Regions from separate parts of the Shewanella sp. ZOR0012 genome, predicted to be linked through region 3. Evidence: predicted binding sites of a transcription regulator. Region 3 holds the regulator's gene; each other region holds the start of a gene.
The links. Region 3 encodes sigma-54, which starts transcription at its own class of promoters, with help from an activator protein. Its sites were predicted from a motif close to GTTGGCACGNNNNTNGNNT; they were not measured.
Positions count from the first base shown of each region.

Region 1: a site for sigma-54 is predicted at 1,389-1,407, ahead of flhA (flagellar biosynthesis protein FlhA). Genes of this name have one in related genera too.
Region 2: a site for sigma-54 is predicted at 8,387-8,405, ahead of flgB (flagellar basal body rod protein FlgB). Genes of this name have one in related genera too.

Region 1 covers NZ_JTLE01000094.1:4,137,200-4,146,234, forward strand. Annotated here, with positions in the region: gene flhB (flagellar biosynthesis protein FlhB) at 1-1,049, shown strand, start outside; gene flhA (flagellar biosynthesis protein FlhA) at 1,444-3,543, shown strand; gene flhF (flagellar biosynthesis protein FlhF) at 3,555-4,934, shown strand; gene L976_RS19895 (MinD/ParA family protein) at 4,939-5,820, shown strand; gene L976_RS19900 (RNA polymerase sigma factor FliA) at 5,813-6,526, shown strand; gene cheY (chemotaxis response regulator CheY) at 6,574-6,957, shown strand; gene L976_RS19910 (protein phosphatase CheZ) at 6,971-7,708, shown strand; partial or broken gene L976_RS19915 (Hpt domain-containing protein) at 7,724-9,035, shown strand, end outside.
Region 2 covers NZ_JTLE01000094.1:4,102,154-4,113,499, reverse strand. Annotated here, with positions in the region: gene flgK (flagellar hook-associated protein FlgK) at 1-578, opposite strand, end outside; gene flgJ (flagellar assembly peptidoglycan hydrolase FlgJ) at 619-1,773, opposite strand; gene L976_RS19745 (flagellar basal body P-ring protein FlgI) at 1,791-2,882, opposite strand; gene flgH (flagellar basal body L-ring protein FlgH) at 2,894-3,568, opposite strand; gene flgG (flagellar basal-body rod protein FlgG) at 3,581-4,369, opposite strand; gene flgF (flagellar basal-body rod protein FlgF) at 4,380-5,123, opposite strand; gene flgE (flagellar hook protein FlgE) at 5,295-6,656, opposite strand; gene flgD (flagellar hook assembly protein FlgD) at 6,726-7,505, opposite strand; gene flgC (flagellar basal body rod protein FlgC) at 7,530-7,946, opposite strand; gene flgB (flagellar basal body rod protein FlgB) at 7,949-8,353, opposite strand; gene L976_RS19705 (CheR family methyltransferase) at 8,497-9,336, opposite strand; gene L976_RS19700 (chemotaxis protein CheV) at 9,439-10,359, opposite strand; gene flgA (flagellar basal body P-ring formation chaperone FlgA) at 10,565-11,272, shown strand.
Region 3 covers NZ_JTLE01000094.1:3,568,570-3,579,915, forward strand. Annotated here, with positions in the region: gene L976_RS17230 (PA4780 family RIO1-like protein kinase) at 1-459, shown strand, start outside; gene L976_RS17235 (transposase) at 1,186-1,416, opposite strand; gene L976_RS17240 (OmpA family protein) at 2,072-2,764, shown strand; gene L976_RS17245 (molybdate ABC transporter substrate-binding protein) at 2,982-3,809, shown strand; gene mgtE (magnesium transporter) at 3,886-5,250, opposite strand; gene L976_RS17255 (HPr family phosphocarrier protein) at 5,440-5,715, opposite strand; gene rapZ (RNase adapter RapZ) at 5,702-6,556, opposite strand; gene ptsN (PTS IIA-like nitrogen regulatory protein PtsN) at 6,553-6,996, opposite strand; gene hpf (ribosome hibernation promoting factor) at 6,999-7,286, opposite strand; gene L976_RS17275 (RNA polymerase factor sigma-54) at 7,315-8,790, opposite strand; gene lptB (LPS export ABC transporter ATP-binding protein) at 8,897-9,628, opposite strand; gene lptA (lipopolysaccharide transport periplasmic protein LptA) at 9,625-10,176, opposite strand; gene lptC (LPS export ABC transporter periplasmic protein LptC) at 10,163-10,723, opposite strand; gene kdsC (3-deoxy-manno-octulosonate-8-phosphatase KdsC) at 10,720-11,271, opposite strand; gene L976_RS17300 (KpsF/GutQ family sugar-phosphate isomerase) at 11,271-11,346, opposite strand, start outside.

The DNA.
Region 1 (9,035 bases), 570 kb from region 3:
CCCGTTCCAAAGAATTAGGTACGGCCACAGTTCTGCTTTCGGCTGCAACAGGACTGTATATGCTCGGTCCTGGTATTGCAAAAGCACTTTCCAATGTGTTTGAACGTGTGTTTACCATGGATAGAGCTGCAATTTTTGATACTAATCAAATGTTTAATGTCTGGGGCGTTGTCGGCGGCGAAATAGGTTGGCCGTTGCTTAAGATTATGCTGCTGATTGTGGTGGTGGCATTTATCGGAAACGTGTCCCTTGGTGGAATGAATTTTTCTACCCAAGCCATGATGCCTAAAGCCAGCAAAATGAGCCCGATTGCGGGTTTTAAACGGATGTTTGGTGTGCAAGCCTTGGTTGAATTAACGAAGGGCATTGCTAAGTTTTCTGTTGTTGCGTTGGCGGCATATTTTCTTCTAAATCATTACTTTAATGATATTTTACTCCTTTCTGCCGATCACCTTCCTGGGAATGTCTACCACGCCTTAGATTTACTGGTATGGATGTTTATCCTACTTTGCTCTTCCGTATTATTCATTGTGGTAATCGATGTGCCATTTCAGATCTGGAACCATAATAAACAGCTGAAAATGACAAAGCAGGAGGTCAAAGACGAGTATAAAGATACCGAGGGTAAACCTGAGGTCAAAGGGCGAGTCCGCCAAATGCAGCGTGAATTAGCGCAGCGACGCATGATGGCCGAAGTTCCCAATGCGGATGTGATTGTGGTGAACCCTGAGCACTATGCAGTGGCGATAAAATATGATGTTAAGCGCTCTGCAGCACCGTTTGTGATTGCTAAGGGCGTCGATGAGGTTGCCTTTAAAATTCGTGAGGTAGCAAGGGCGCATAATATTGCCATTGTTACTGCACCACCACTTGCGCGGGCTATTTACCATACAACGAAACTTGATCAACAAGTCCCTGAAGGTCTATTTACCGCGGTAGCACAGGTACTCGCTTATGTATTCCAGTTAAGGCAGTATCAAAAAGGGCGTGGCCGCAAACCTATCCCTATTCCCGTTAATCAACCTATTCCTGAAGATCTGAAGTACTAGGGCGTGTTGACGTTTCATGGTTATTTTTGCAGCAATTAGGCTGGCTTTTATGCAAGGCAAAGTCCGTGCTGTGTAGTTATTCTACATAAACGGACGATAACGCGGCAGAAAAGCCAGCCAAATGCAGCCATCAGTAATCGTCTTGTAAGCCCTTACTCTTACTTTCTGTCATAAAAGCAGCTCGTCATTTGAGTAGAACAACCACACATCTTTCTTCGTTTCGCGCCAGAATGAACAAAATATAATCTTGAAATCTCAACAAGTCGTAGTAACGAGTAAATAGTGCTCTAACGTAAAGTTAGCTAGCTACATATTAGCTTTACTACCTGATTGTTAGTTGTTGGCGTGCTTTTTGCTTTTAGGCAGTTATACGTCAAAGTTTAGGTATCTGTGAATGGATGTTAAAGCCTCCTTAGGCCAAGTAAAACAGTTGAAGCTAAGCTCTTTTAAGGGCATAGGTACGCCAGCACTAGTGCTTGCAGCATTGGCGATGATTGTACTGCCAATTCCCCCGTTTCTACTCGACATCTTATTTTCCTTTAACATTGCTTTAGCCTTGATTGTGCTTTTGGTCGCGATTTATACCGATAGACCTTTAGACTTTGCTGCCTTTCCAACCGTTTTATTAGTTGCGACACTGCTTCGACTTGCACTTAACGTGGCATCGACCCGTGTGGTATTACTCGAAGGTCACAACGGTGGTGATGCGGCGGGTAAGGTCATTGAAGCCTTTGGCTCCGTAGTGATTGGTGGTAACTATGCCGTTGGTCTAGTTGTATTTATCATTCTGATTATTATCAACTTTGCTGTTGTTACCAAAGGTGCTGGCCGGATTGCTGAGGTGAGTGCTCGCTTTACCTTGGATGCGATGCCTGGTAAGCAAATGGCAATTGATGCTGACTTAAATGCGGGGATTATTAATCAAGATCAAGCCAGAACTAGGCGGGCTGAAGTCACCCGCGAAGCTGACTTCTATGGCGCAATGGACGGTGCGTCTAAGTTCGTTAAGGGCGATGCTATCGCGGGTATCATGATTTTAGTGATCAACATTCTCGGTGGTTTTATTATCGGGATTGTGCAGCATGGTTTGACATTCTCTCAAGCGGTTGAAATTTATACCCTCTTAACAATAGGTGACGGGTTAGTCGCCCAAATCCCAGGCTTATTACTGTCAATTGCTGCGGCATTGATGGTAACTCGCCAAAATGAATCTGGCGATATGGGTCAGATGTTGATGAGTCAGATGTTTGACAGTCATAAATCGCTAGGGATTGCTGCTGGCGTATTGTTCGTTATGGGGATTGTGCCTGGAATGCCGCATATGGCGTTTTTAAGTTTCGCCGTTTTAACGGGATGTGCGGCTTATTTTATATTTAAACGTAATGAGGCTAAACGTGCCAAAGCCCTCGAACAAGTCAAAACGGGCCCAACGGAAAGAGCCGAAAGAGAGCCTAAGGAACTTAGCTGGGACGATGTGCATCATGTCGACACTATTGGTCTTGAAGTGGGTTACCGTTTGATTCCCTTAGTCGATAAAGGTCAAGGTGGAGAATTACTCAGCCGGATCAAGGGCGTACGTAAAAAGCTTTCGCAAGAATTGGGATTCTTGGTTCCTGCGGTTCACATACGTGACAATTTAGACCTTTCGCCTAATGCCTATCGTATTTCTCTTATGGGCGTTGTTGTGGGTGAGGCGGATATTCGCCATGACTGCGAGCTCGCCATTAATCCGGGACAAGTGTACGGTAAGTTAGATGGCATTGAGACCCGTGATCCTGCCTTTGGTCTCGAAGCCGTGTGGATTGCCCCTGAGCTGCGTGAACATGCCCAAACCTTAGGGTATACGGTAGTGGATGCAGCGACGGTAGTGGCAACTCATATCAGCCAAATATTGACGAATAATGCAGCAAAACTTTTAGGCTACGAAGAAGTGCAACAACTGATGGATATGCTTGCTAAACACTCGCCTAAGTTGGTGGATGGCTTTATTCCTGATGTGATGCCGCTCGGAAATGTCGTAAAAGTGATGCAAAACCTATTAAATGAAGGAGTTTCTGTCAGAGACTTGCGTACCATAGTGCAAACTTTGTTAGAATACGGCACTAAGAGTAACGATACTGAAGTGTTAACGGCAGCGGTGCGTATCGCATTGAAGCGCATGATAGTTCAAGAGATCTCAGGCCCTGAACTCGAAATACCTGTCATAACTTTGGCGCCAGAATTGGAACAGATGTTGCATCAATCAATGCAAGCAACTGGTGGCGATGGTCCAAATATCGAGCCAGGTCTTGCAGAGCGTATGCAGCAATCCTTAGCGGATGCCGCTCAAAAGCAAGAAATGGTTGGCCAGCCCGCTATTTTGCTAACGTCAGGTATGTTACGTGCGACACTGTCTCGCTTTGTTAAATATACTATTCCTAATCTCAGAGTGATTTCTTACCAAGAAATCCCCGATGAAAAGCAAATACGCATAGTGTCTGCCGTCGGCCAGTAGAGGACGCATAAGTGAAGATTAAACGTTTTTTTGCCAAAGACATGCGTGCTGCACTGGCCCAAGTGAAGGACACGCTCGGCTCCGATGCGGTGATTATGTCCAATAAAAAGGTGAATGGCGGTATTGAGATTGTCGCTGCCGTTGACTACGACGAGCCAAAAGCGAAAGCGCCTGCTGCCACTCCGACCTTTATGGATGTGAGTGATGACTTAGTTTCGCTCGGCGCCAAAGCGCCGATCCGCGCTGAAACTAAGCTAAAACCCTCGGCGCCAGCGGACTCACTCCAAGCCTTGCTTGAGAAGCAACAAAATCGTTTAAACCAACAACTCACGCATCAACAACAAGATGCAGAGCTTCCTGCATGGGCTAAAGGATTACAAGCTACCGCAGCTGCGCCTAAAGCTGAGCGCCGTGATATGGGCAATCCCTTCGATAAAAAGTCACAGAGTTCGCAAAAGCAAAATGCCGATCTTGAAGCCATGCGCGACGAGTTATCATCCTTACGTAATTTGTTGACCCATCAGGTTTCAGCATTGATGACTGAGCATAAAAAGCGTATCGACCCTGTCGGTGCCATGCTGGAGTCAAAGTTGTTGGAGGCCGAGTTTTCACCAGCGGTGGCAAACAAATTAGCTGCGCTGAGCCAACACTATACTCCTGCAGAATTAGTTCGTGCACTGCCGCAAAGTCTTGCGAATATGCTTGATAATCAAGGTGATGATATTGTTAAGCAAGGCGGTATTGTGGCATTAGTTGGTCCCACTGGTGTGGGGAAAACCACTTCCTTGGCTAAACTGGCCGCACGCTTTGCTGCTCACCATGGTGCTGACCAAGTGGCATTGATTACCACAGATCATTATCGTATTGGCGCCTATGAGCAATTGGCCACCTATGGCAAAATCATGGGCTGCCCAGTCAAACAAGCCCATGACCTTGCTGAACTAGAGCAAATTCTGTATCAGTTTAGAAATCGCAAGCTAGTATTGATAGATACCGCGGGTATGGGCCAACGAGATATGCGGCTTTACCAGCAACTTGATAATTTAACTGCAAATAGCAGAATACCTATCCGCAGTTATCTGGTACTGTCTGCCACAGGACAGCGCCGCGTGCTGCAAGATGCTGTAAATCACTTTAAACGCATTCCCTTATCTGGTGTTGTACTCACCAAACTTGATGAATCTGTGTCTTTAGCGGGCGCATTAAGTGTGTTGATCCAAAGTGGATTGCCATTAAGTTATGTTACGGATGGGCAGCGAGTGCCCGAAGATATGAAAGTTGCTGATACTTTGATGCTCGCTGAGCAAGCATTAGCGGCCTTAGAAAACACAGAACAACAATCGTTACCAGACACAGCGTGGTCAGATAATATGACCTGTGCATTTGAGTAGAGTTATGACCCTGGATCAAGCAAGTGGTTTACGTATGATTAATCAACCCTATAACGAAAAAGTGAAAGTAATCGCGGTTACGGGTGGTAAAGGTGGTGTGGGTAAAACCAGCGTATCCATCAATACTGCTGTAGCATTAGCCGAGAAGGGCAAGCGTGTCTTAGTGCTTGATGCTGACCTTGGCTTAGCAAACGTCGATGTCATGTTAGGGATCCGTGCTGAACGTAACCTTTCCCATGTATTGTCTGGCGATGCTGAGTTAGATGACATTATTGTCCGGGGGCCTAAAGGTATTGGGATTGTGCCAGCTACATCGGGTACTCAGGGCATGGTAGAGCTAAGTCCTGCGCAACATGCGGGCTTAATTCGTGCTTTCAGTGAGATGCGCACCCAGTTTGATATTCTCATCGTGGATACTGCCGCGGGGATTTCTGACATGGTACTCAGTTTCTCCCGTGCGTCACAGGATGTGTTGGTTGTTGTTTGTGACGAACCAACGTCTATTACTGACGCCTATGCGTTAATCAAAATCCTCAGCCGTGAACACGGCGTCTTCCGCTTTAAAATTGTTGCAAATATGGTGCGTAGTTTACGCGAAGGTATGGAATTGTTTGCTAAACTCAGTAAAGTGACCGACAGATTCTTGGACGTGGCACTTGAATTAGTTGCGACCATTCCATTTGATGAAAATTTGCGTAAATCGGTTCGCAAGCAAAAGTTAGTGGTTGAAGCTTATCCTAAGTCTCCCGCTGCAATTGCTTACCAAGGTCTAGCGAATAAAATTATGAGCTGGCCAGTACCACAGCAACCTGGTGGGCATTTGGAGTTTTTCGTTGAGCGCTTAGTTCAACGACCAGATTTTCAAGAGGAAAAAACGAGTGAATAAAGCCGCAGCGTATACTTGTTTAGACAATAAAACGTCAATCGTTGAACAGTATGCACCGTTGGTTAAAAGAATTGCACATCACTTGCTCGCCAGATTACCTGCCTCTGTGCAGTTAGATGACCTGCTACAGGCGGGGATGATGGGATTATTAGAAGCATCATCTAAGTTTGATGGCGGTAAAGGTGCAAAGTTTGAAACCTTCGCCGGCATAAGGATCCGTGGCGCCATGTTGGATGAAATCCGCCGTGGCGATTGGGTTCCTCGTTCTGTCCACCGAAATAATCGTCGAGTTGCCCAAGCCATTGATGAATTAGAGCAAGTGCTAGGTCGTGATGCGCGCGACACAGAAATTGCAGAAAAACTTGATATGACGCTCGATGAGTACCATCATATTCTTAATGATGTTTCTGTTGGTAAAATCATAGGGATAGAAGACTTAGGCGTATCACAGGATATACTCACTACAAGCGATGATATTAGCGATGGTACGTTTGAGGTCTTGGCAGAAACCCAGTTTCATTCTGCACTTGTTGAGGCGATAAAATTATTGCCCGAAAGGGACGCGCTAGTGCTATCGTTATACTACGATGAAGCATTGAATTTAAAAGAGATTGGCGCCATTCTTGAGGTAAGCGAATCGCGTGTTAGCCAGATATTAAGTCAGGCAATGTTGCGACTCAAAGGCAAACTCAAGCATTGGACATAAGTATAATTATTAATTGAGCACTGAATGTCAGCTCACCGGAGGAAACCTTGGACAAGAATATGAAGATTCTCATCGTTGATGACTTTTCGACAATGAGACGTATCATCAAGAACTTGTTGCGAGACTTGGGCTTTAACAACACCCAGGAAGCGGACGATGGCTCAACCGCCTTGCCAATGTTGCAAAAAGGCGATTTTGATTTTGTCGTTACAGACTGGAATATGCCAGGCATGCAGGGTATCGATTTACTTAAAGCCATTAGGGCCGATGACTCCTTGAAGCATCTACCGGTATTAATGGTCACTGCCGAGGCAAAACGTGAACAAATTATTGCTGCTGCACAAGCGGGTGTGAATGGGTATGTGGTAAAGCCTTTTACCGCAGCAACATTGAAAGAGAAGCTAGATAAAATATTCGAACGACTCGCTTAAGCAGGGATGAGCTATGAAGTCACATACATCAGGGCTCATCACGCTCGAGCATGCTCAGCGTTTAGTCGAACTGTTAAGCGCGAATGAACAAAATCAAGCTGATGATTTATTAAGAGAACTGGCAGCTCCTCTTCAGAGGGAACTTTTTGATGAGGTAGGCAAACTCACTCGCCAATTGCATAGCGCTCTTATGGATTTCCAAATCGATAATCGGTTAGTTGAGTTAGCCAATACAGAAATACCCGATGCTAAGGAACGGCTAAGTTATGTCATTGACATGACTGAACAAGCTGCAAATAAGACTATGGATGCTGTTGAGGAGTGCTTGCCGTTAGCGAATGCATTAACCGCGAACATCCAACAAGTGATGCCATCGTGGGACAAATTAATGCGTCGTGAAATTGCCCTCAGTGATTTTAAGGTGCTTTGCCATAACGTTCAGCATTTGATGTCGCGAAGTGAATTGGACTCAAACCGATTACGCGAATTGCTCAACCAAATATTGATGGCGCAGGATTTTCAAGACCTGACTGGACAAATGATCCGCAGGGTAATCGATCTAGTGATGGAAGTTGAAAGTAATCTGGTGTCTATGCTGACGGTGTTTGGTGAGCAGCCAATAATTGAGAGTCAGATTACTCAGAAAAATAATATTGAAGCTGAAGGGCCGATAATGAATGCCGAGCTTCGTCAAGATGTAGTAACAGGTCAAGACGAAGTGGATGATCTGCTATCGAGTCTGGGTTTCTAACTGGGAGTCAATTTGATGGCCTTTGATGTAGATGAAGAGATACTCCAGGACTTTTTAATCGAGGCGGGGGAAATATTAGAGTTGCTTCAAGAGCAGCTTGTTGCCCTTGAGAATAATCCTGATGATACTGACTTGCTAAATGCCATTTTTAGGGGGTTTCACACCGTAAAGGGCGGCGCAGGTTTCCTAAGTTTGACTCCCATGGTTGATGTCTGCCATGAGGCAGAAAACACATTCGATTTATTGCGTACTGGCAAGCGCAGTGTCACAGCAGAATTAATGGATATTATTCTTCAGGCTGTTGATGCGATTAACACCATGTTTGCTCAAACCCAGCAGGGAGAGCAACAAGATCCTGCTGATGCTGCATTACTTGCAAAGTTAAAGTTACTTAGTTCTGGTGAGCCTCTGCCGTCAGAATTAGGACAAACTGCGTCAGAGCCTGAATCTATTGCTGAGCCCGAACCCGAGCCCGTTATTGAAACTGTTGTTGACGTTGTCGCAGTTGAAGAGATGCCTGTTGAGGCTGTGAGTTCTTCAAACTCAAGTATTGATGAGATTAATGAAGCGGAGTTTGAGGCTTTGCTTGATGCACTGCACGGTAGTGGAAAAGGTCCCGGTGTGACTAACACTACTAATGCTGATGCTGTGGCAGTACCCACTGCGTCAACTCCCTCTGTATCAAATACAGCCAAGCCCAAAGTACAACAAGCTACCAGCTCGGGTGATGATATCACTGACGATGAGTTTGAAGCCCTGCTTGATGAGCTTCATGGTTCAGGAAAATTTAATGGCAAAGTAGATACACCTATATCACCTCAGCCTAAGGTTGAAACTGTTGCTGTGCCAGTGTCAACACCAACACCAACTGCTGTTGCTGTCGATTCAGACGAAATTACTGACGATGAATTTGAGCGTTTACTCGACGAACTTCATGGAAAAGGTGGGGCACCAGCCAAAGCTGTTGCAAAAGTGGAATCTGCGAAACCGACTCCCACTCCTGCCACATCTGCTGCGGCTCCTGCTGTGCCTAAAGCCAGTGTTACTCCGGTAACACCTCCAGCAGTTAAACCTCAGGCCGAAGTTGCGCTCGCCGAGAAGGCTCCTGTTAAAGCGGCCGCTGCCGCATCAGCAAATGTTCCTCAAGGTGAAACGACCGTTCGCGTAGATACTGCACGACTCGACCAAATCATGAATATGGTGGGAGAGCTGGTATTAGTACGTAACCGTTTGGTAAGTTTGGGCATTAGTCGTGATGACGAAGAGATGTCTAAGGCACTCGCGAATCTAGATTTAGTGACTGCTGACTTGCAAGGTGCGGTCATGA
Region 2 (11,346 bases), 530 kb from region 3:
ATCGGATCTTGATTAGGCGATTTCATCAACTCAAGATTGAGATTAGCAAGTTCAGTGCTGATCTCATTAATGCGCTTAGTCATCCCAGTGATTTGATCATTGGTTTGATTTAGCTGCCCGTTCAAGGTTGACTGCATTTGATTCAAGCTATTTGCCAGTTGTTTGGCATCATTTAAGGTTGAGCTACGAATACCTAAATCAGCAGGTAAGTCTGCCAAGCTATTTAAGCCTGCAAACAAATCGTTCAAGCTCTGTGGTATCACTTTACCAATTTGGGAGAAAATTTGGTCCAGCTCACTAAGCTTGCCATAGCTAGCCTCAGCCGCACTCAGAGTCGTTTGGCCAATACGCAGTTCGCGCGAGGCATAGTCATTATAAATACGTTTTACATCAGAAACATATGTCCCAGTACCGTAAAAACCATTTCCAAGACGTTGAGAATCTAAGGTGGTTTGGGTTGCCACTTGTCGGTGATAACCCGCGGTATTGGCGTTAGCAATGTTATTACTGGTCACCCCTAGTTGCGACTGAGAAGCGAGCACCCCTGTACGGGCAATGTTTAATAGATCGATAGCCATTAGCCGATACTCCTCAACATTAATGTCTTATGAAGAATGATCATTTGTCTTCTCCTGGCAGTATCGATTTCAGCTCTTCACTGATGGACTGCATGACTTTAATCACTTTTTCAGCATATTTTGGATCGGTAGCGTAACCCGCATCCTGCAATGCACGGATAAACTGAGTCGGTGACGCTGCCACTTTCTTGGCATCTTGATAGCGCTCACCGTCAGCAATAAAGGAAACAAAATCGTTAAAACTATGCTCAAAATCGTTGTAAACCCGGAAATCGGCTTTTTGTCTAACGGCAATACCCTGCTCAAACTCCAAGGTACTCACGTTAGCTTTATCACCCAGCCAACGACGATCCGCTTTAATATTGAATAAGTTATGGCTAGGAGCGCCGTTATTTCCGCGAACAATTTTTTGCCCCCAACCAGTCTCGAGGGCCGATTGAGCCAATAACACTTCAGGTTTAGTGCCAAGGGCTTTAGCGGCTTTTTCTGCATGGGGATATAACGTCGCTAAAAATTCTTCACGGCTACCAAACTTAAGCGTCTTTTGCGTTTCTCTAAATGCCACTGTCGGCAATATTTGGCCGCTGATAACAGGTTCTATCGGTGATAAGGGTTGCTCAGACCAGCTTGGCTTAGGTGTATCTATCGCCAACAAGCGTTCAGGTCGGTCAATGTCTAAGGAAGAAGTGACACCATCGGCCTTTTCAAATTCAACATTTGGACGCGCTATCGATGCAGGCACACCTTGTACGGCTTGTTCTGAAGTGTTGCTATTTATAGCTTCAGCAGTCGATGGGGCTTGAACAGGAATATTAAACGCTTTAGCGTCATGTTCTAGTTTCATGCCACCATCATTACGTAGCACCGATGCAGGTGTTAGCTGGCTTGACTCAGGAGACAACTGCTGCACCATCATATCAGCCAGCCCCAGCACACCTTTATCCGATAAGTCGACGGACAATTGCTGATCCCGCATCTGCTCATAAAATTTGGTGTATTGACTATTGAGAGGACTGTCTGACTCGAACACCGCATTAGCATCACGCATGCTCTTCATCAGCATTTGCACAAAAACGCCTTCAAATTGTTGGGCGACTTTTTTCAAAGCGCCCTTTTCATCTTTCTGAGCCTGGGCGCGCAGGTTATCGAGCCCGCCCAGATCAAGAAAATGTGATGAACTTGAAAGCTTTTCCATGATTTTCCCGACAGAAATTAGATGATGATAAGTTCACCATGCAAAGCACCTGCCACTTTTAACGCCTCCAGAATGGCAAGGACATCTGAAGGGGCTGCACCGACCAAATTCACGGCGCGCACTAATTCATCTAAGGTCGTGCCGGGATTAAACATAAACATCCTGCGATCACTTTCAGTCGCATTTATCGTGCTATTGCTGGTCACTGTTGTTTGGCCATTGGCTAGCGCATTTGGCTGAGACACCTGAGTCGCTTCGGCGATCGTCACCGTCAAACCACCATGAGTCACAGCCGCAGGTAATAACTTGACGTTCTGCCCAACGACTATCGTGCCAGTACGCGAATTCACAATCACTTTGGCAGACTCTTCAGCAGGTTCCACCTCAATATTTTCGAGCGTAGCTAAAAAAGACACCCGTTGTGATACATCCCTTGGCGCACTGACCTGAATCGACGTTGCATCCAACGGGCGCGCCATATCAGGGCCGAGCAGATCATTAATCGCATCGGCCATACGCTGCGCGGTCGAAAAATCCGAGCGACGTAAGTTAAACGTCAAATAATCGCCAGTAGAAAACGGCGTAGCCACACTGCGTTCAACAATTGCGCCGTTAGGAATACGGCCAACCGTTGGCGTGTTTTGAATCACTTTCGAACCATCCAAACCATCGGCACTAAAACCACTTACCACTAAGCTGCCTTGGGCAATCGCATATACATTGCCATCAACCCCTTTGAGGAAGGTTTGCAGTAACGTCCCACCACGTAAGCTTTTTGCTTCACCTAGGCTTGAAACGGTCACATCCAATTCTTGGCCTGGTTTAATAAACGCTGGCATATCGGCATGCACAGCAACCACGGCCACGTTTTTGATTTTGGGTCTAAAATTTTCAGGCAAATTGATGCCGAAATTTTTAAGCATGGTGGTGAATGTTTGCTCTGTGTAATTGGTTTTCTCACCCGTACCAGGCAACCCCACTACTAAGCCATAACCAATTAACTGGTTATTTCGTACCCCTTGCACATTAGCAATATCTTTAATGCGTTCAGCCTGGCTTGGCATCGAAAACGCCAACATAACAACGGCCAAAATGAGTTTATATTTCATGATATGACTCCTTAGAAGGGCCACCAATCGCTCATAAAGAACTGGCTTAACCAGCCCACTTTTTGCGCTTCGGCGAAAGTACCAGTACCGCTATATTGAATACGCGCATTGGCCATACGGGTTGAATCAATGGTGTTATCTGGCTTGATATCCTGCGAGCGCACAATACCGGTCACGCGAATAAACTCATCACCATTGTTGATTGAAATCCACTTTTCACCGCGCACAACTAAGTTACCGTTATTGAGCACTTGCATAATATTGGCGGAGATACTGCCATCTAAGCTATTGCTTTGATCTGCATCGGATTCACGCTTAGTATTCATGCTGTCTTTGTAGCGTAAATCGAGGGGAATACCGCCTAAAGACACATTGCTCCCGCCGGCATAAATGGGATCGAGTGTCATATCAGAACCTTTTTTGATCTGATTACCGGCACTCTTTTTCGCCTGAGTCGCTTCTTTCAACACGATAGTGATAATGTCACCGACTTTATGGGCACGAATATCCGAGTAAAGACTCGCCGCTTGGCTATCTTGGTAAATCGACCCCGTTGCAGCAATTTTAGTCGGTGGTGCTTCGGGATAAACTGGGGCATAGAAGGGATCATCCGCAATCGGCTTCTTTGGAGTTGAACTACATGCCGCCAGCAAGAGCGTACTAGCCAATAGTAGATATCTAGCCATGATCATGTGCCTCTATAGATTCTGATTCACATAAGCCAGCATCTGATCGACCGCCGAAATCACTTTGGAGTTCATCTCGTAGATCCGCTGACTTTCAATGAGGTTAACTAGCTCTTCGGTCACGTTCACGTTAGAGGTTTCTAACGCACCTTGACGAATCGCTCCCATACCATCAAGTGATGCAGTGCCTTGAATAGGCGTACCACTCGCACCAGTTTCGGTGTATAGGTTTTGTCCCATAGGATCTAAACCCGACGGGTTAATAAAGTCGGTCATACTTAGCTGCCCAACGACCTGGTTTTCCGCCGCACCTGGTGTTTTTACCGAAACTTCCCCTTCAGCAGAGACCGTAATACTGGTTGCATCCTCAGGAATAGTGATCGCAGGTTGCAACACATAACCCGAACCCGGCGTGACAATTTGCCCTGTATCATCTAAGGTAAATTGACCATTACGGGTATAAGCCGTAGTCCCATCGGGGAGCTGCACTTCGAAAAATCCAGGACCTTCAATCATCAAATCGAGCGAGTTATCCGTGGTCAGCATATTGCCTTGGGTAAACATTTTTTGGGTGGCTACCACCTTGGTACCCGCACCAATGTTCAAACCGTTTGGCAACTTAGTGTTAGAGGCGCTGATCCCACCCGCTTGGTTAACAGTTTGATAAAGTAAGTCCTCAAATACCGCGCGGCTTTTTTTATAGCCCACAGTGCTGGCGTTAGCGACGTTGTTTGAAATCACCGCAATATCGGTTTGCTGTGCGTCTAAGCCAGTTTTACTAATCCATAACGCTGGATGCATAATTTATCTCCTAACTAATCCGCATTAATGAGGATGAAGCGCGGTCATTTTCTTCCGCGGTTTTCATCATCTTCACTTGCAATTCAAATTGTCGCTGTAGGTCGATTAAGGACACCATCTCATCCACGGGATTGACGTTACTGCCCTCTACAGCACCACTTTCTACAAATACACTGGGATCGGCAGGCGCCGGATCACCGGATACCAAACGGAACAACCCATCCTCGCCGCGCATCATTTGTGCATTGCCAGGGTTTACTAACTTTAATCTTCCTACCTCTTCGACGACTTCTGTCGTCGCACCTTGAGGACGAACAGAGATAATCCCATCCTGTGAAATAGTGACCTTTTCAATTGGCAGCGGTAACACAATCGGTCCGGCATCACCCATCACGGGATTACCACGGTCGTTATGCAATAAACCTGTTGAGTCAAAACTGAGACTGCCAGAACGGGTATAAGCTTCACTACCATCCTGTGCTTGCACGGCAAACCAACCGTCACCTTTAATGGCAACGTCAAGATCGCGTCCAGTAGATTTAATCGGGCCCGAACGAAAATTGGCGGAGGGGGTTTCAACCATGGCAAAGACCCTTGTCGGCAATCCTTCACCAAAGGCTTGCATCGATCTGGCTTGCGCCATATCCGACTTAAATCCATCGGTATTTGCGTTGGCTAAGTTGTTGGCACGCAACGCCAACTCATTCATATTTTGCTTAGCGCCGCTCATGGAGATATAAAGGAATTTGTCCACAGACTGCTCCGTCAAAGTTTCAACCTGACAATAGCAAAGCAAGCATCATGCCAATAAAATAAGCAGCTAGTTAACTGATAAATTAGGAGATTTTAATAAACGAATGAATGCACAACAGAAAGAGGCTAAGTGTTGCCGCTTGCGGCAACACTTAGCAGAGACAAGATTAACTTAACGAATTTGCAGAACAGTTTGTTGCAGAGTGTTATTCACTTCCAGCGTACGTGAGTTGGCTTGGAAGTTACGTTGTGCCGAAATCAAATCCACCAGCTCAGTCGTCAAGTCAATGTTAGATTGCTCTAACGCTGAAGAACTGAGACTACCAAACGTACCACTGTTAGGCTCACCAGCCAGCGCAGGACCTGACGATAAACTGGCTTTCCACGAGGTATTACCCACTTGTGTCAACCCTTGTTCGTTTGCAAAGCGAACTAAAGCAACGCGGGCTAATGGCACTGTTGAACCATTGGAGTAACTGGCAGTGATCAAACCATCTTCACCAATTTCGACATTGGTTAAACGCCCTACTGTGGTACCGTCCTGTGATAATTCAGTGGCGGCAAAGGGAGCTGAATATTGGGTTGGTGCATTAAATTTAATAGTCACGGCTTGAGTGCCATCAGCACCAGGGCCTAACACGCCAGCGCCGCCAACCCCTAGCGCTTCGGTGGCGACGACTGCCGGATCACTCCCAGTATACACACCGACAGAATTAAACTTCAGAACCGATCCCTTCCAGCCGCCAGCCGTTTGAGCTGTGCCAGAAGCATCGGGAGTGCCATCACCATTGGTGTCAGTCTGATATGTACCAGCAGGGCCAGAAATATCAACTTGTTTACCATCAATGGCATAGTATGCAACCCAGTTGTTTTCACCATTATATGAGCCATTATTTGGCTTGACGAAATAGGTCGTCATGATATGTGGCTCACCCAGAGAGTCATAAATCGTCATGGATGTCACACTGTTATAGGTTTTGGAGTCTAAAGGATCAAAAGCAGCAGGGTCGAGTGAACCTTCTTTTGCATTTAAATTCATCTGCAAAGTCACGTTTTCAGTTTGAACAGGGCTACCTGCAGTATCAGGAATTTGTACTGGCTTAGCTGTCGTTAAACTGACAGAGGTAGAGTTACCATCTTTGTCTACTGGAAAGGTCTGCAAAAAATTCCCAGCAGAGTCAACCATATAATTATTTTTGTCGACTTTGAAAGCACCTGCCCGAGTAAACTGATGATCCAAGGTACCTATCTCGGACGCAGTTACAAAAAAGCCACCGCCTTTAATCGCTAAATCTAACGAGTTATTCGTCAGTTGCAAACTACCTTGGTGGAATTGCTGCGCCACTTGGCTCGTAGCCACACCGCCACCCACAGCGGTTTTTGAGTTTGAGAAAATTGAATTAGCGTAAACATCCGCAAATTCAGCACGCGACTCTTTAAAGCCAATGGTGTTAGCATTCGCGATATTGTTCGCAGTAGTGTTCAAATCTTTCTGCGCAGCAGAAATGCCACTCAATGCAATGTTAAACGACATAATTCACCTCTACATTTGCTCAATTCAATGATGGACAAGTGTGATGTCCATTTACAATCTTGATTACGATTAAACTTCACTAATCGCAAGTACATCCGACAGTTTAAAGGCCATTCCACCCTTGAGATTCAAAATGGCGCCAGTCGCTGCAGTACCTAAAGAAACACTGGTCACATGCGCATAGGTCGATACAGCTAACGCTTGTGATTTATCATTCACTAAACCCGATGCTTTAATAGAGTAATTACCAGCAGCAACGGGTTCTCCTTTATCATTCAAACCATCCCACTTGACATCAGTGTTACCACCCTTACTACCATCAACAGTAAATGTTCTAACGACCTGCCCTTTATCATCTTCGATTCGAACATTAATGACGGGAATTTTCTCTGAAGTACTGATCACACCATTTAAGCCAGGGCTTTCTGCAGAGATATAACCCGTATCAGTCGGTAATAGCACTTTTCGCCCAACTAATCCCGATGCTTGCAAAGCTTGGCTTGATGTCATCACACTGTTTAAATTAACAATTTGATCATTTAACTTAGAAATGCCATCGACAGTAGAAAAAGATGCCATCTGTGCAATCATCTGGTCGTTATCAACGGGCTTGAAGGGATCCTGCATCGATAACTGCTGGCTGAGTAATGAGAAAAAATCCTCTTGAGTGAGCTGCTGACTCTTAGCCTCTGGAACAGCAGAACTATTCGGCAAACGTAATCCATCCAAAAATGGGTTACCTGTCGAGCTAGTCGAGGTTTTCGTGGTATTGGTTGATACCGTATTCGATTGAGTGTTTGTTTGAGTCAGCTGCGATGAGGTTTGACTCAGTTGGTTAATGAGGCTCACAACGTACCTCCTAAATAACGCATATTATTTACCCATCCCAAGTGTTTGTTGCAGCATAGATTTTGCCGCCTCAGCCACTTGAACATTCATCTGATATGAGCGAGAAGCTGAAATCATGTCAGCCATTTCTTCCATGACATTGACATTTGGTTTGTAAATAAAGCCATCAGCATCCGCCATCGGATGATCCGGCGAATACTCTTTTAATAGGGGCTTATCACTCTCGACTATGCCTTTCACCGTGACACCTTGGGAAGCTTGTTGCTGACTTTGCGCCTTGGCCATTTCGGCTTCGAAAATAGGATGACGAGAACGGTAAGTTTTATCTACACTGCTGGAGACTGAATCTGCGTTAGCAATGTTACTCGCGGTAGTATTTAGCCGCAGAGACTGGGCTGACATGCCAGACCCCGCAACATCGAAGATATTAAATAAACTCATGATTAATCCCCTCTCAGCGCTTTTTTCATACCGCTAAATTTACTGTCTAAAAAACCCAGAGACATTTGATATTCGAGAGCATTTTGCATAAATGCTGATTGCTCTTGTTGAACGTCGACAGTATTGCCATCCCCAGTATCGGGTTGATTCGGCACTCGAAATTTAACGTACTGCCCGGTTAGCTGCGCTAGCCCAAAATGCTGCTCATCAGCGGTCATATCTAAGCTATTACGCTGTTGTTGCTGGGTTTTAGCAACATTTAAGGCGGCAGAAAAATCGACGTCACGGGCTTTATAATGTGGCGTATCAGCATTTGCGATATTGCTTGAAATCACTTCAGCCCGCTCAGCACGGATCCCCAACGTGAATTGGTGAACACCCAGTGCCTTATCAAAATTAATCGCCATAAAATTGCCTCCATCGTGTCACTCACGGGAACAAAGCAATTCATGTGCCAATACTTTTATGGGAGGTAATAAAGTTTGTGAGGGATATAGCAGATAAAAAAATTACCGAACTATGCCGGTAATTATCAATTAAAATCAAACCCTTAAGTTTTCTTTTGGTAATAAATGCCAGGGTTACAACGAACCATATCAAATTCATCAGTAAGGCCAGCAATGGATTCGGATGCGCCTAAAAAGAGGATACCTTTGGGATTTAACGCGGCAGCAAATTGCCGCAAAATTTTTGCTTTTGCCTCAGGGGCAAAATAGATCAACACATTTCGGCAAAAAATAATGTCAAACTTACCCAACAAAGTGTAACTCTCGAGCAAGTTATGAGCTCGGAAATTGACGAGACGTTTAACGTTATCCTTTATGCGCATGTTGCCAGAAGGCAAAGCATCAAAAAACTGCCGCTTACGTTCTTCAGACAATCCACGTGCTAACGCTAAACTATCATACTCAGCATTTTTACATCGCTCCAACATAGAAGGAGAAAGATCCGTTGCTTGAATCGAGGCACCACCAGGCAGCGCCCCTGGTTTTTTTTGCTGGTACTCTAATATGGTCATTGCTAAAGAATATGGCTCTTGACCCGACGAGCAAGCTGCAGACCATATCTTTAAAGGTCTACCTAACTTACTGTATTCTGGTAATAGCACATTATTAAGCAATTCAAATGGATAACGATCACGAAACCATAAGGTTTCATTAGTGGTCATGGCATCAATAACTTCAGCTCGTAAAGCTCGTTCCGTGGGTTTCATCGAATGCTTTACCACATCGGATAACGAAGGAAGGTTATATTTGCCCATCAATGGCGCGAGACGACTACGTACGAGGTATTGTTTATTTTCACCTAGCACGATGCCGCTATGTTGTTCTAAGAACAACCTAAATTGATTATATTCTGCTTCAGCGAGTGATTTATCAGGCACATTCACGTCCTAGATCCTATAGCAAGCACCAAAATAAGTGCACAACAATCATGTAATAAGGGCTAGATTATAGCGTAAAGCTCAACTAGGCACTAACCCACACTCTCACTACAAACTTAAATGCTTGTTCACTGCCGCAGCTAATTCGTCAGGGTTAAATTTTGCGATAAAGTCATTGGCACCAACCTTTTGTACCATGGCTTGGTTAAAGACACCGCTTAATGAGGTGTGCAGTACCACCTTGATATTTTTAAGCTTAGGATCATCACGGATCTCAGCCGTTAAGGTATAACCATCCATTTCGGGCATCTCAATATCGGAGATAATGAGTGGAATTTCATCGGCAACGTTATTCATTTCACTTGCAATGGCCTTGAGCTTATCAAGTGCCTCACGACCATCTTTTGCCGTGTCAATTTGTAAATTTAACGACTCTAACGACCGAATAATTTGCTTGCGTGCCACCGCAGAATCATCAATCACCATAATATGGTAATGCTGACTTCTATCGAGAGTAAGTTGCTCATTAACCTCTTCACTAATGGCCGTTTTGACAGGTGAGATTTCATCTAAAATCTTTTCAACATCCAAGATTTCAACCAATTCACCTTCAATCTCGGTAACCGCGGTTAAATAGGAATAACGCCCAGCACCTTGCGGTGGCGGCATAATGGCTTCCCAGTTCATGTTGATAATACGTTCAACAGAACTAACCAAGAACCCCTGCACACTACGGTTATATTCCGAAATGATGATAAAGCAATTTTCAGTGCTCGCTAACGGACGCCCTCCCGTTGCCGCACTCAGATCGATAACAGAAATAGTTGTGCCACGAATATGGGCAACTCCTTTGACGTAAGGATTGAGTTTAGGCAATGTCGTTAATGGCGGGCATTGCAAAACCTCTTTCACTTTAAATACGTTTATCCCAAACCGTTGACGACCATTTAACTTAAATAGCAATAGTTCTAGCCGGTTTTGACCTACGAGTTGGGTTCGTTTGTTGACTGAATCAAGAATACTCGACATAACTCTGCCTTGTTGTTCTGTTTATGTACGGCCCTAAAACTCGTTTGAGTATAGGCATATTAATTGCTTACGTCTTGTTATCGATAAACATAGTTGAAACTAAGTCAAACTTCTGACACCAAAAATCTAAGAAAGAAGCATTGAACAGTTTCACGCTTGATAAAAGTATAGGTGTATTCTGGCGTTACAAGCTAGTCTCTTCATTATGAAAGTAAATTTAGTCTATTTTTTGAGTATTTTCGCACTTTTTCTATCCACGGCAGCTAAGGCTGAACCCGTGATACCTAGCGTATCGGCGATATCCGAATTAGCTAAAGCCCTTATTAATGAAAAGATTGCTGTACCTGCAAATGCGAAAGTCGACATTAATCCACAAACGGTCGATAACCGAATGCTGCCAGCACAGTGCACATCACCAATAAGGGTCGAATTAGCTTCAGAACGCGAAATTAGCCGTAATAACACCATAAAAGTCAGTTGTGATACCCCCGATCTCGCCTACCCTTGGCAGATTTTTATGTCTGTTAGAGTAGACATTCTTTTTCCTGTTGTGGTCGCAACCGAAACCTTAGCGCCAGGTGAATTAATCAGTCCTTTACAGGTCGAGATCCGCTATGTTGACCAAAATAGTTTGCGTGGCATGCAATTTAGCGATACTAATCAGCTAACAGGCGTGAGAGTTAAACGCCGAGTCGCGAAAAATTATCCTATTTTTGCGAACAACCTTTGCTTTGTCTGTAAAAATGACACAGTGTCGATTTATGTGCGTTCAAATAACTTCGTACTAAAAACTGTGGGAGAGGCGCTGCAAGATGGTAATATTGGCGACCAAATTCGAATCAAAAATAGCAGTTCTAACAAAGAGCTAGATGCCATAATTACGGCGATTGGCGAAGTAGAAGTTAGAATGTAAAATAAGCTAAAGCTTTTCGATAAGCTGCCGATACCCCAGTTAAGAAATCCGTATACATGACGCTGGAGCCTAAA
Region 3 (11,346 bases):
CGCCTTAATGATGTCAGCCTTAGCGCTGAGAAAGCTATACATGACCACGCTTTAGTGATGACTTATGTCAAGCGTATGCTTTGCGCAGGCTTAGTCCATGGTGACTTGTCCGAATTTAATGTCCTAGTCGATGATCAAGGCCCTGTCATTATTGATTTACCCCAAGCGGTAGATGCGGCAGCGAATAATCATGCTAAATGGATGTTGGAGCGGGATGTCAATAACATGACGCAATATTATGGCCAGTACGCACCTGAATTGCTCAAGACTCAATACGCGAAAGAAATGTGGGCCTTATTTGAGGCGGGTCAGTTAAAGCCTGATACGCAGTTAACAGGTCATTTTACTGAAGTATTAGTCGATGCCGACGTCAGTTCTGTTTTGGATGAAATTCAAGCTGCCTATGAAGAGGCTCAGGAGCGCAAGCAGCGACTTCAAGAAGCCAATGAAGATTATTAGTAGAATATTCTTCAATAAAATAGACGCCTTATGAGCGTCTTTTTTATTGGGATTAATTGCCTGGTGCGAGTGTTAAAGCCTGTGGCATTGCCATCCTTGGCACAGGCGTTATGCCCCTTCCTTTCCATTGAACCACTCAATAAAAGGACAAGACCAAAGGGAGAAATATGTTGATGGGCCACACAGAGCACTATCGACATATTAATCTTTGGGGGAGACAACTCCCTCGAGCCTTGCCGAAACCTTCCCAATAACACAGCCATCCGTGGCGCGCTATCCTAGTCTAGCGCTGGATCGTCATTGATCCGTGAATAAAAGGACAAGACCCGAGAGGGTAATATGTTCATGACTTGGGGGAGCACAATTCACATATTTGATCTTTGGGGGAGATAGCTCCCTCTAAAGCCTTGTCAAAACCTGCCTCTTTTTCTCTTGCAACACTTTGAGTGTTAAGTTGACAGAGTCGGACAGTAAACAGCACAGTTATTATTGTTATTTTGTACGATTTATATCTTAGGTCGTTGGGGAGCGATAATAGATACCCATCCGACTCTGTCTAAACTGTTATTTATTGCTAATCCAATTAATTGGATGACAAGGCCGGACGTAAAAGGGCGCTGTTATTATTGTTTTTAGCACAACTTTCATATCGCGTTAGACCTACAGGGCAATATGCAATGGGGTCCGGCCTTGTCTATAAGGGCACTGGGCGAGTGTTACCTCAACCTATATCGTGCGTAATTCACTGTTTAGCTGCTTAATACGTTTCTGCAGCTGGGCAATTTCATTTATTAAGGCGCATTCACGTTGCTGCGGCTGTTGCTCACTTTCCCTTACCCACTGGTAAACCGCTTTAGCCGAAAGACCATACTGTCGTGCGACATCAGAGAGTAATCTGCCTTTGACTTTTACTTCAAAAATAACGTCAGGTTTAAGATTATGATTGACGATTCCCATGGCCTATCCCTTTTCACTTTATGCTATCTGTATGCGCTTTAACGGGTTCTTTGGGGTATTCCTTCATGATTATTGGCGCTGCTCTATATCCCACTGACTATGTCCTATATGGCGCAGGGACAACCATTCGTGGTGACAATGACTAATAAGTTTCATCAGATGTTTCATCTCTTCCTCCTCAATCCACTTAGGGATTGTGCTTCGATTAACATGCCTCGCAACGGGCACTTAGATTAACGTCCATTGATGTCAAACAACTTACTTAGGTATCGAGTGAGTTACGCTTGGGGTCTCTACTCTTCTACCTATTTATTAGTATGTAAAATCCGTGCCAATTTTTTAATATATAAATTAATGTTTAAAATCAATTAATTGAGTTTATGTTTCAAACGGTTGGTTTTAGAAGTTATGTCAGAAACGGTGCAGCTTGCACTATTTCAGTGCTTTTACTCTAAATGTTGCATGAATAAGCCAAAGATGTTTTGGTTTGGTGTTTTTTGCGATTAAATTACTCATAAACTGAGCAAAGAAACGATTAAAGATTGTCTCGAAAGAGAATGCTTATATACTGCGATTTTTTCATGGTGTTTTTGGCGATTTACCACGCCCTTTGCCTTTCAAAGGCAAATCTCATCAATCATGTTATGAGGTCATAATGATGAAGCCTTCTCTGATTAAATCATTGCCAGCATCTAAGCTTGCTATTGTGGTTATGGCTAGCGCCTTGATTGCGTCAGGCTGTTCGACTGTCAACCCCTATACCAACGAACAACAAACGGCAAAAGCGACTACGGGGGCGCTAATTGGTGCCGTTGCTGGAGCTGCCGTTGGTGTTGCCTCGTCAAGTAAGAGTGACCGCGGTAAAGGAGCTTTAATTGGTGCAGCCTCTGGCGCCGCCTTAGGTGGTGGTATTGGCTACTATATGGACGTACAAGAAACCAAATTACGCCAACAACTCGCTTCCACGGGAGTTAGCGTAACTCGCAGTGGTGACAATATTATTCTTAATATGCCAAATGAAGTGACTTTTGGTGTGGATCAAACCGAGCTGAGTGAGGGTGCTAAGCGGGTACTGAACTCTGTTGCGCTGGTGGCGAAGGAGTATAGTAAGACCCAACTTAACGTGTTGGGTTATACCGACAGCAGCGGCTCAGATTCATACAATTTACGTTTATCACAGGTACGAGCCAGCGAAGTAGGGAACTACTTGATGAGTAAAGGCGTGGCTGCCGCTCGCGTAAAGTCTAAGGGAATGGGGGAATCGAGTCCAATCGCATCCAATGCGAGTGCCGAGGGACGCGCGCAAAACCGTCGTGTGGAGATAGTGTTGACCCCAACGGGTCAATAATCATTCATCAAGGTTAAAGTCGCCTGTGGGCGACTTTTTATTTTATCATAAGGGACAAATTGTCCTTCCGTTGTCTATCTTCAGTGATCTTGTCCGCAATCATCTCTATTGGGGCTTATCAGGCGAGTATTCGACTTGATCCTGCCGGTATTTTCCCGTTTTGTATGTAGTTAGTTAAATTAGGATAACTATTTCGCAGAGCCAAAGGAGAGCAATTATGGCAAAACAGGGCTTAGTACTGGCATTCAGTTTAGGGACTACAGTGATGGCAGGGATGGTACAAGGTGCGCCAATAAACACTGAGGCGACAGCCCCTATTGAACTAAGAGCCGCGGGCAGTTTAAAGGCGGCGATGAACGATATTATTGCGGCTTACCAAGCGAAATCCCAAGCTAATGTGGCGGCACAGTATGCGCCTTCGGGTTTATTGCTTAAGCGGATCCAAGAGGGGGAGCGGGTTGATATTTTTGCCTCGGCGAATATGAAACACCCGCAGGCCTTAGTCGATGCGGGAGTGGGTCAACAGGTGCAAATGTTTGCCCGTAACCAGCTCTGCGCCATTGCTCAAGCGGAAGTGCCACTCACTAGCGCGAACTTATTAGACACCCTGCTCGCGTCGCAAATTAAGCTTGGTACATCAACGCCAAAAGCCGATCCCGCTGGCGACTACGCTTGGGCAGTGTTTGCGAAAGCCGAGGCTTTAAAACCCAATGCGAAAACTATATTAGAAACCAAAGCCATGCAGCTAACTGGTGGGCCTGAGAGTGCTAAACCGCCCAAGGATCGTAATCCCTATGCTTGGGTGATGGAAAATAAGCAGGCGGATGTGTTCTTAACCTATTGCACCAATGCGGTGCTGGCACAAAAAGAAGTGCCGAGCCTTAAGATTATCGATTTACCGCCAGAGTTAGCCATTGGCGCCGACTATGGCCTATTGGTGTTAAAGGATGCTAATAGTGCAGCCGCACCTTTAGCCGAGTTTATTTTATCCCCTGAAGGACAGGCAATTTTGAGCAGTTATGGTTTTCAGCCGCCTAAAAAATAATGTCTAATGGACTCATTAAAAATGGCGCGAAATAGCGCCATTTTTGTTGCTCGCTTTAGCAAGGCTTGGGCCAGTGCTAGTGCATTAAATATAAAGTCGCTAATCCTAAGAAGGCAAACAGACCTATCACATCGGTGACTGTGGTGAGCACCATACCGCCCGCTAACGCCGGATCTACTTTTAAGCGCTTTAAGATCAGCGGAATACTGGCGCCTGCTAGTCCTGCGACTGTCATATTGATGAGCATTGCACCGCCAATCAGGCTGGCAAGCGCCATATCATCTTTCCAAACTAATACCGCGATAAACACTAACATCGACCACATTAAGCCATTCAAAAAGCCAATCGCGAGCTCTTTGCCTATCAGCCAGCGGGCATTACTTTGGCCAATATGGCCTAGGGCTATCCCGCGGATTACTAGGGCCAAGGTTTGATTACCTGCGACGCCGCCCATGCTCGGTACAATCGTCATTAAAATCGCAATCGTGGCAAACTGTTCAATAGTGCCCTCAAACATATTGCTGACAGAGGCCGCCAGCAGAGCCGCAAATAGGTTGATAGTGAGCCAGAGCGAACGGCGGAAGGTACTTTTGAGTACTGGGGCGAAGGTGTCTTCATCATCGTCCATCCCCGCCATCCCCATCATAGAGTGCTCGGCGTCTTCACGGATAACATCCACCACGTCATCGATGGTGATCCGGCCGAGCAACTTGCCCTCACTATCGACCACGGGCGCTGACACCCAGTCATGGCGCTCGAACAGTTGTGCCACTTCACTGTCGGACATGCCCACGGGAATGCTCTCGATATCGGTATCGATAATGCTGCTGATATGAGTATTGGGATCGCAGGTGAGCAGATCCGCAAGTTTGACCCCACCAAGCACGCGATCGTGTTTATCCACCACGTATAAAGTATCGGTAGTGTCGGGCAGGTTGCCCCGTTGGCGCAAATAACGCAGTACCACATCGATATTGACATCGGGTCTTAAGGTCACAGTATCTGTGTTCATTAGGCTGCCTGCGGTCTCATCGGGATAAGAGAGCGCTTGCTCGACTCGCTGCCGGTTTTGCAGACTCATCGACTGTAATACTTGTTTATACACAGTATCTGGCAGGCTTCGCAGAATATAAGCCAGATCGTCCGTATCCATGCTGGCGGTAGCCTTGGCGACTCGCTCTGGACTCATGGTGCTGATCAGCGGGTCTTTTAACTCTTCGCTGAGTTCATCGAGAATATCCCCGAGCTGATCTTGATCGACGAGTTGCCATAACACTTGCCGAGCTTTGGGAGGTGACGATTCTAAAATCAATGCGATATCTGACGGCGCCATATTTTGTAGCATTTGCCTGACATGCACAAACATACCACTGTTGAGGGCTTGACTCAGTTGGTCGAGACGGTGTTCGGCTTGTAAACTGTCTGAGGCTTCTACAGGCATGTTTCCTCCATGGCGGCGGTGGATGGGTTGGCGTTTAGCTATTGAGGACTTAAGCCAAAGCGCAGCAGTACATTGTAATTTAGCGCACGGGAGGGCGTCGAGTCACAAATGTGTTTTACTGGTATAAGGTGCTGAAATCAAAACCAAACAGGATACTGAATACCGGCAGGGATCATCGAGATGATACCATCAGCAGGCTTCGTCAAACTTAGCGTCGATAAGGGCACAAATGGCATTAAGTGCAGGCTCGGCATCCGGGCCTTCGGCGATGAGGGTGATGGTTTTACCCATGCCCGTCTCGAGCATGAGTAAACCCAATACACTGGCGGCAGAGGCCTGTTTTTCACCTTGGATCAGCGTAATGCTGGCATCAAACTCAGAAGCAAGCACTACGAGCTTTGTGGCGGCGCGGGCATGTAAGCCGAGTTTATTGCAGATGGTGACTTGGCGCTCAAGTTTTGGCATGGCTCAACTCTCGATGGCGCGCATTGACTTTATGTTTGCCATTACTAAAACGTTTAGCTAGTTGCTCAGCTACATAGACTGAGCGGTGTTGGCCACCTGTGCAACCAATCGCAATCGTGAGATAGCTACGATTATTGCGCTCTAAATGGGGCAACCAGGTTTCGAGCAAATTCTCGATTTGCCAGATGAACTTATTCACCAGTGGCTGGCGATTTAAAAACTCCGCTACGGGTTCATCTAAACCGGTGAGAGGTCTAAGCTCCGGTTCCCAATGGGGATTTGGCAAAAAGCGCACATCAAACATAAAGTCAGCTTCGGTCGGCATACCATGCTTAAAACCGAAGGACTCGAAGTTGATCACCAGTTCCTTATCGACACTGCCAAGGAGTATTTGCCGCACTTGGTCGCTGAGTTCATAGATATTCAGATTCGAGGTATCTATATAGTGATCCATCTGCTGTGACAGCGGCTCGAGCAATTTGCCTTCAAGCTTGATGGCTTCTTGCAGTGACACTCGGCTCTTAGATAAGGGATGTAAGCGCCGCGTTTCACTGTAGCGTTTGAGCAACACTTTATCGCTGGAGTTTAAGAAGAAGCTGGTGAGTTCAGTGCCCGTAGGCAGGCTGGCAAGCTGTTTAACCAGCACTTTGTCTTGCTCTGGTAAATTGCGCACGTCAACACTGATAGCAACGAGATCGTTACTGCCTTTGAGCTGTTCAAGCAAACTGCCAATCAAAGGCAAAGGCAAATTATCGACACAATAGTAGCCGAGATCTTCAAGCACTCTAAGTGCGACCGATTTGCCTGAGCCTGAACGCCCTGACACTATGACCAGTTTCATCCAATGATTACCTGATAGAGTTCCGTTTCATCATGCGTCTTGCGCAATTGTTTTAATATTTGCTTGTCACTGAGCTTTTCAGCCATGCATGACAAGGTACTTAGGTGCTGCTGACATTGGTCGGCAGGCACGAGTAGTGCAAATAAAATATCGACGGGTTGTTTATCGATAGCATCAAAGGCTATCGGCTCCTCACATTTTATCAATATCGCTATGGGTTGTGTTATATCGGTTAATCGACCATGTGGAATGGCGATACCGTTACCTATACCTGTGCTACCCATCTTTTCGCGCGCCACGAGGCTTTCGAAGATCTCTTGAGATGAGAGGGTGGGGTACTGGGCAGCGGCTAAGTCGCTGATGAGTTCCAGTACCTTTTTCTTACTGCCCGGAGTGGCGCAGGTTGTGCACTCCGGCCGCAGTATGGTACGAAGTTCCATTGCTAGTGTTTTGTTAACTTCTCTTTGTGTTTAATAACCTGACGATCAAGTTTATCAATCAGGACGTCTATGGCAGCATACATATCTGCATGCTCTGAAGTCGCGAAGACTTCACCACCGGTGAGGTTGATTCTCGCTTCGGCAATCTGTTGCATTTTCTCAACATTGAGCACAACGTGCACATTATTGATCTGTTCGAAATGACGTTCAAGTTTTGAAAACTTTTCCTCAACATATGCCCGTAACGATTCAGTAATCTCGATATGGTGTCCACTTAGGTTTATTTGCATAGAAACGTCCTCCGATACTCACAATAGGCTATAAACTTTTACGCTGATTGGAAGGGGGAATAAGCATCGCTTCTCGGTACTTCGCAATGGTTCTGCGCGCAACGTTAATTCCCTGTTCTGCCAGAAGTTGAGCCATCTTGCTGTCGCTTAATGGTTTTTTCTGGTTTTCCGCTGCAACCAGTTTCTTAATGAAAGCTCTGATTGCTGTGGATGAGCACTCACCGCCATCATCCGTCCCGACGTGGCTTGAGAAGAAATATTTTAGTTCAAAAAGTCCTTTTGGGGTATGCATGTATTTTTGTGTGGTCACCCGTGAAATGGTGGACTCATGCATCTCTACCGCCTCGGCGATATCGTTTAGGACCATAGGTTTCATGGCTTCTTCACCGTATTCGAAGAAACCCTGTTGGTATTGCACTATGCAGTTTGCCACCTTGAGCAGTGTTTCGTTACGGCTTTCAAGGCTTTTAATAAACCACTTGGCTTCTTGCAGATGGCCACGAATAAATTGGCTATCAGCTTGATTTTTTGAACTTCGGGCCATTGCTGCATATTGCTGATTTACGTTGATTTTTGGCATGCAGTCAGGGTTTAATTCGACCACCCAACGGCCGTTTTTCTTCGACACCGATACATCGGGGATCACATATTCTTCATCGACAGGGGTGATGAGTAAACCGGGACGAGGGTTCAAGGTTTGGATCAGCGCAATACTGTCCCTTAACTCGTCCTCTTTCAGTTTGGTCTTACGCATTAACAGCCTAAAGTCGCGAGCGGCGATCAGATCTAAATGATCTTTGATCAGCATGCGGGCGTTTTCGATGTGAGGGGTATCAGGCGAAAAATGAGATAGCTGGATCAGTAAACATTCGCTTAAATCCCTTGCCGCGACACCAACGGGGTCGAAATGTTGAATACGCTTGAGCACGGCTTCAACTTCGTCGAGTTCAATCTCGGGATTGCCCATGGCTTCGAGGATATCTTCAGTGCTTTGAGTGAGATAACCTTGATCGTCAATGGCATCAATAATCGCGGTGGCAATGGCTAAATCGGTTTCAGAGAAGGGTGTGAGGTTTTTTTGCCATTCTAAATGTTCGTACAACCCCTCGCTAGTTTCCCCTTGGAAGGGCATGTCATCTTCACGGCTGGCGCCAGAACCTGAGTTTGGCGATGCGGTAAATACTTCATCCCAAGTGGTATCCATGGGTAACTCTTCGGGCAGAGATTCTTTGGTCAGCGACTCGGCAATGTCCACGGTGGAATTATCTTGTTCCTGTGGCTGGGCAGTCGTTTCGCTAAAGTCGGTATCGGCGATATCTTGCTTACGTTCGCTAGGCGCGTCAAATTGCTCCTCTTCCAGCTCGAGAAGAGGATTAGAGTCTAAGGCTTGCTGGATTTCTTGTTGCAGTTCCAATGACGACAGTTGCAGCAGGCGAATGGCCTGCTGAAGTTGTGGCGTCATGGTTAACTGTTGACCCAGTTTGAGCTGGAGTGACGCTTTCATGTTACCGCTGATCCCTAGGTTATTATTGTGAGTTTAGGTCGCTTGATATCATATGGATGGAGCCTAGCGCTCTCAAATTCAAGGCTTATTAGCTTTGTTTTAGTAACTATAGCCTGAATTGTTCACCTAAGTACACAGCCCTAACTTGCTGATTGTCTAAGATCTCTGCGGGTGTGCCCTCGGCAATAAGATTACCGTGACTCACAATGTAAGCATGTTCACAGACGTCTAAGGTCTCGCGCACATTGTGGTCTGTGATAAGTACTCCAAGGCCTCGGCTCTTAAGCTGCTCGATAATTTTCTTGATATCGATAACGGAGATCGGATCAACGCCCGCAAAGGGCTCATCAAGCAGAATAAACTTGGGGTTGGCCGCTAAGGCGCGGGCAATTTCGACGCGGCGACGTTCACCGCCCGATAAGGACATGCCTTGGCTGTCACGAATATGGGTGATATGGAACTCTTCTAGCAGTTGCTCTAGTGCTTCTTCGCGCTGGTCACTATTGAGCTCTTTACGGGTTTGCAGTACCGCCATGATGTTGTCGTGTACGGTTAATTTACGAAAGATACTCGCTTCCTGTGGTAGGTAACCAATACCTTTGCGGGCACGCAGATGCATAGGATCGGCGGTTAAATCATCATCGTCGATAAAGATATGGCCTTTATCGCTTTTAACTAAGCCCACGACCATGTAAAAGGTGGTGGTTTTACCCGCACCGTTAGGGCCGAGTAGACCGACGACTTGACCCGTTTTTACTGTCAGGCTGACATCTTTGACAACCTGGCGGCTTTTATAACTCTTGGCGAGATTCTGTGCTTTTAAGGTGATTTGGGTCATTTAGAATCCTGTTTTTTCACAGGTTTATCTGTTGGTGTATTTTTGAGTTCTTCCTGATAATTATCAGGTTGAATAATGGTAATTACGCGATCATCACCATTGCCGCTACTTTCGGCGATCAGTTTTTGCTGAATAATATCGTAACGAATTAAATTGCCTGTAACTTGACTACCCGCTTGGTCTAGGGTCGCTGTACCAGTTAGGGTCAACGTCCGAGTGGCCATTTCATAGCGAATCTCTTTGGCGCTAGCAGATGCAGGGCGGCCATCATCAAGGATTTGGCTGTAGGTTGCTGGATTTCCTGTAGCCAGTAAGACTTTACTATTTTCGCCTTCGACAGAAAATGCACGGAGTTGATCCGCATGGATTTTAATTGAGCCTTGAACAACTTCAACGGGGCCGAAGAAAATGATCTGATTGTTTTTAATGTCCGCAGTTTGACTGACGGCTTTAATTTTCACTTCTTGCTGTAAGTCACCGATCTTGGCGAAGGCATTCATGCTTATCATTAGCATTAGGCTGGCAAGTAATATGTTATTTTGCTTCATAGGTTCCTACTACCTGACTGGTCAATTGCACTTCCTGCGCGTTAAGGTCGGCATAAAGGCCTTGCCCTTGAATATTAAAATCTTTCCCTGTGACGTAAATGATGCGGTCAGAGGTCATTATCATTGTGTTGAGATCGAGTTCTAAAAAACTGGTGGACAAGGTTTGTATCGGTTCACCAGGGCTGATGGCATCGATAATAACATTATTTTCTAATACAACCTTGCCAGTATCTTTGTTGAGTCGACCTTGATCGGCTCTGATCTGCCATTTTGCTTTACCTTGGTCGGGATACACAAGATAGACAGGCTGAATAAAGTCGGTTTGGTTTTTAAGCTCATAGTGTTCCATGTGCTTTGCCGTGACGCGACTATTGACTTGTCCTTGCTCGTTAAACTCGATGCTGCGCAGATCTTCGATAATGTAGTCGGGCCTGTCTGTATCATTCAGGCTGCTATCGGTATCGCCACCGCGTTTTTGTTGGACCTGCCAATACAGCACGAGTGCAGTACCAAAAAAAGCAATAATGGCGAGGGTCACACGACTCATATGCTCATCCCATGGGCTGAGGTAAATTTGTTTTGACTCAGAAGTAACAGATCTGTCAGCTCTCTGAGCGCACCATGACCACCATTTAACTGGGTCACAAAATGGGCGTGTTGGCGCACATAGGGATGTCCATCGGCGACACAGACGGCAAGACCGACGACATTCATCACTGGCAGGTCGACAATATCATCACCGATATAGGCAACTTCTTCTGGTGTGACATTGTAGAGCGACAGCAGTTCTTCATAGGGGACAAATTTATTATCCACACCTTGATAAATATGGGTTACACCGAGGGCCGTCATGCGGTTTTCAACAATTTTAGACTGGCGGCCTGTTATCACGGCCAGATTAAAGCCACTGGTCAATAATGAACGCACGCCATAACCATCGCGGGTATGGAAGGCTTTGAGCTCTTCACCCGAGTTGCTTAAATAAATGCGGCCGTCAGAAAATACCCCGTCCACATCGCAGATCAGCAGTTTAATTTTTTGCGCTCTTTGCCACACATCATCGCTGATCGGGCCGTAAAATCCTTGCTGTGGCATTAAATGACTCCCGCTTTAACCATATCGAGCATATTGAGCGCACCGACAGGATGATTGTCTTTATCTATCACTATC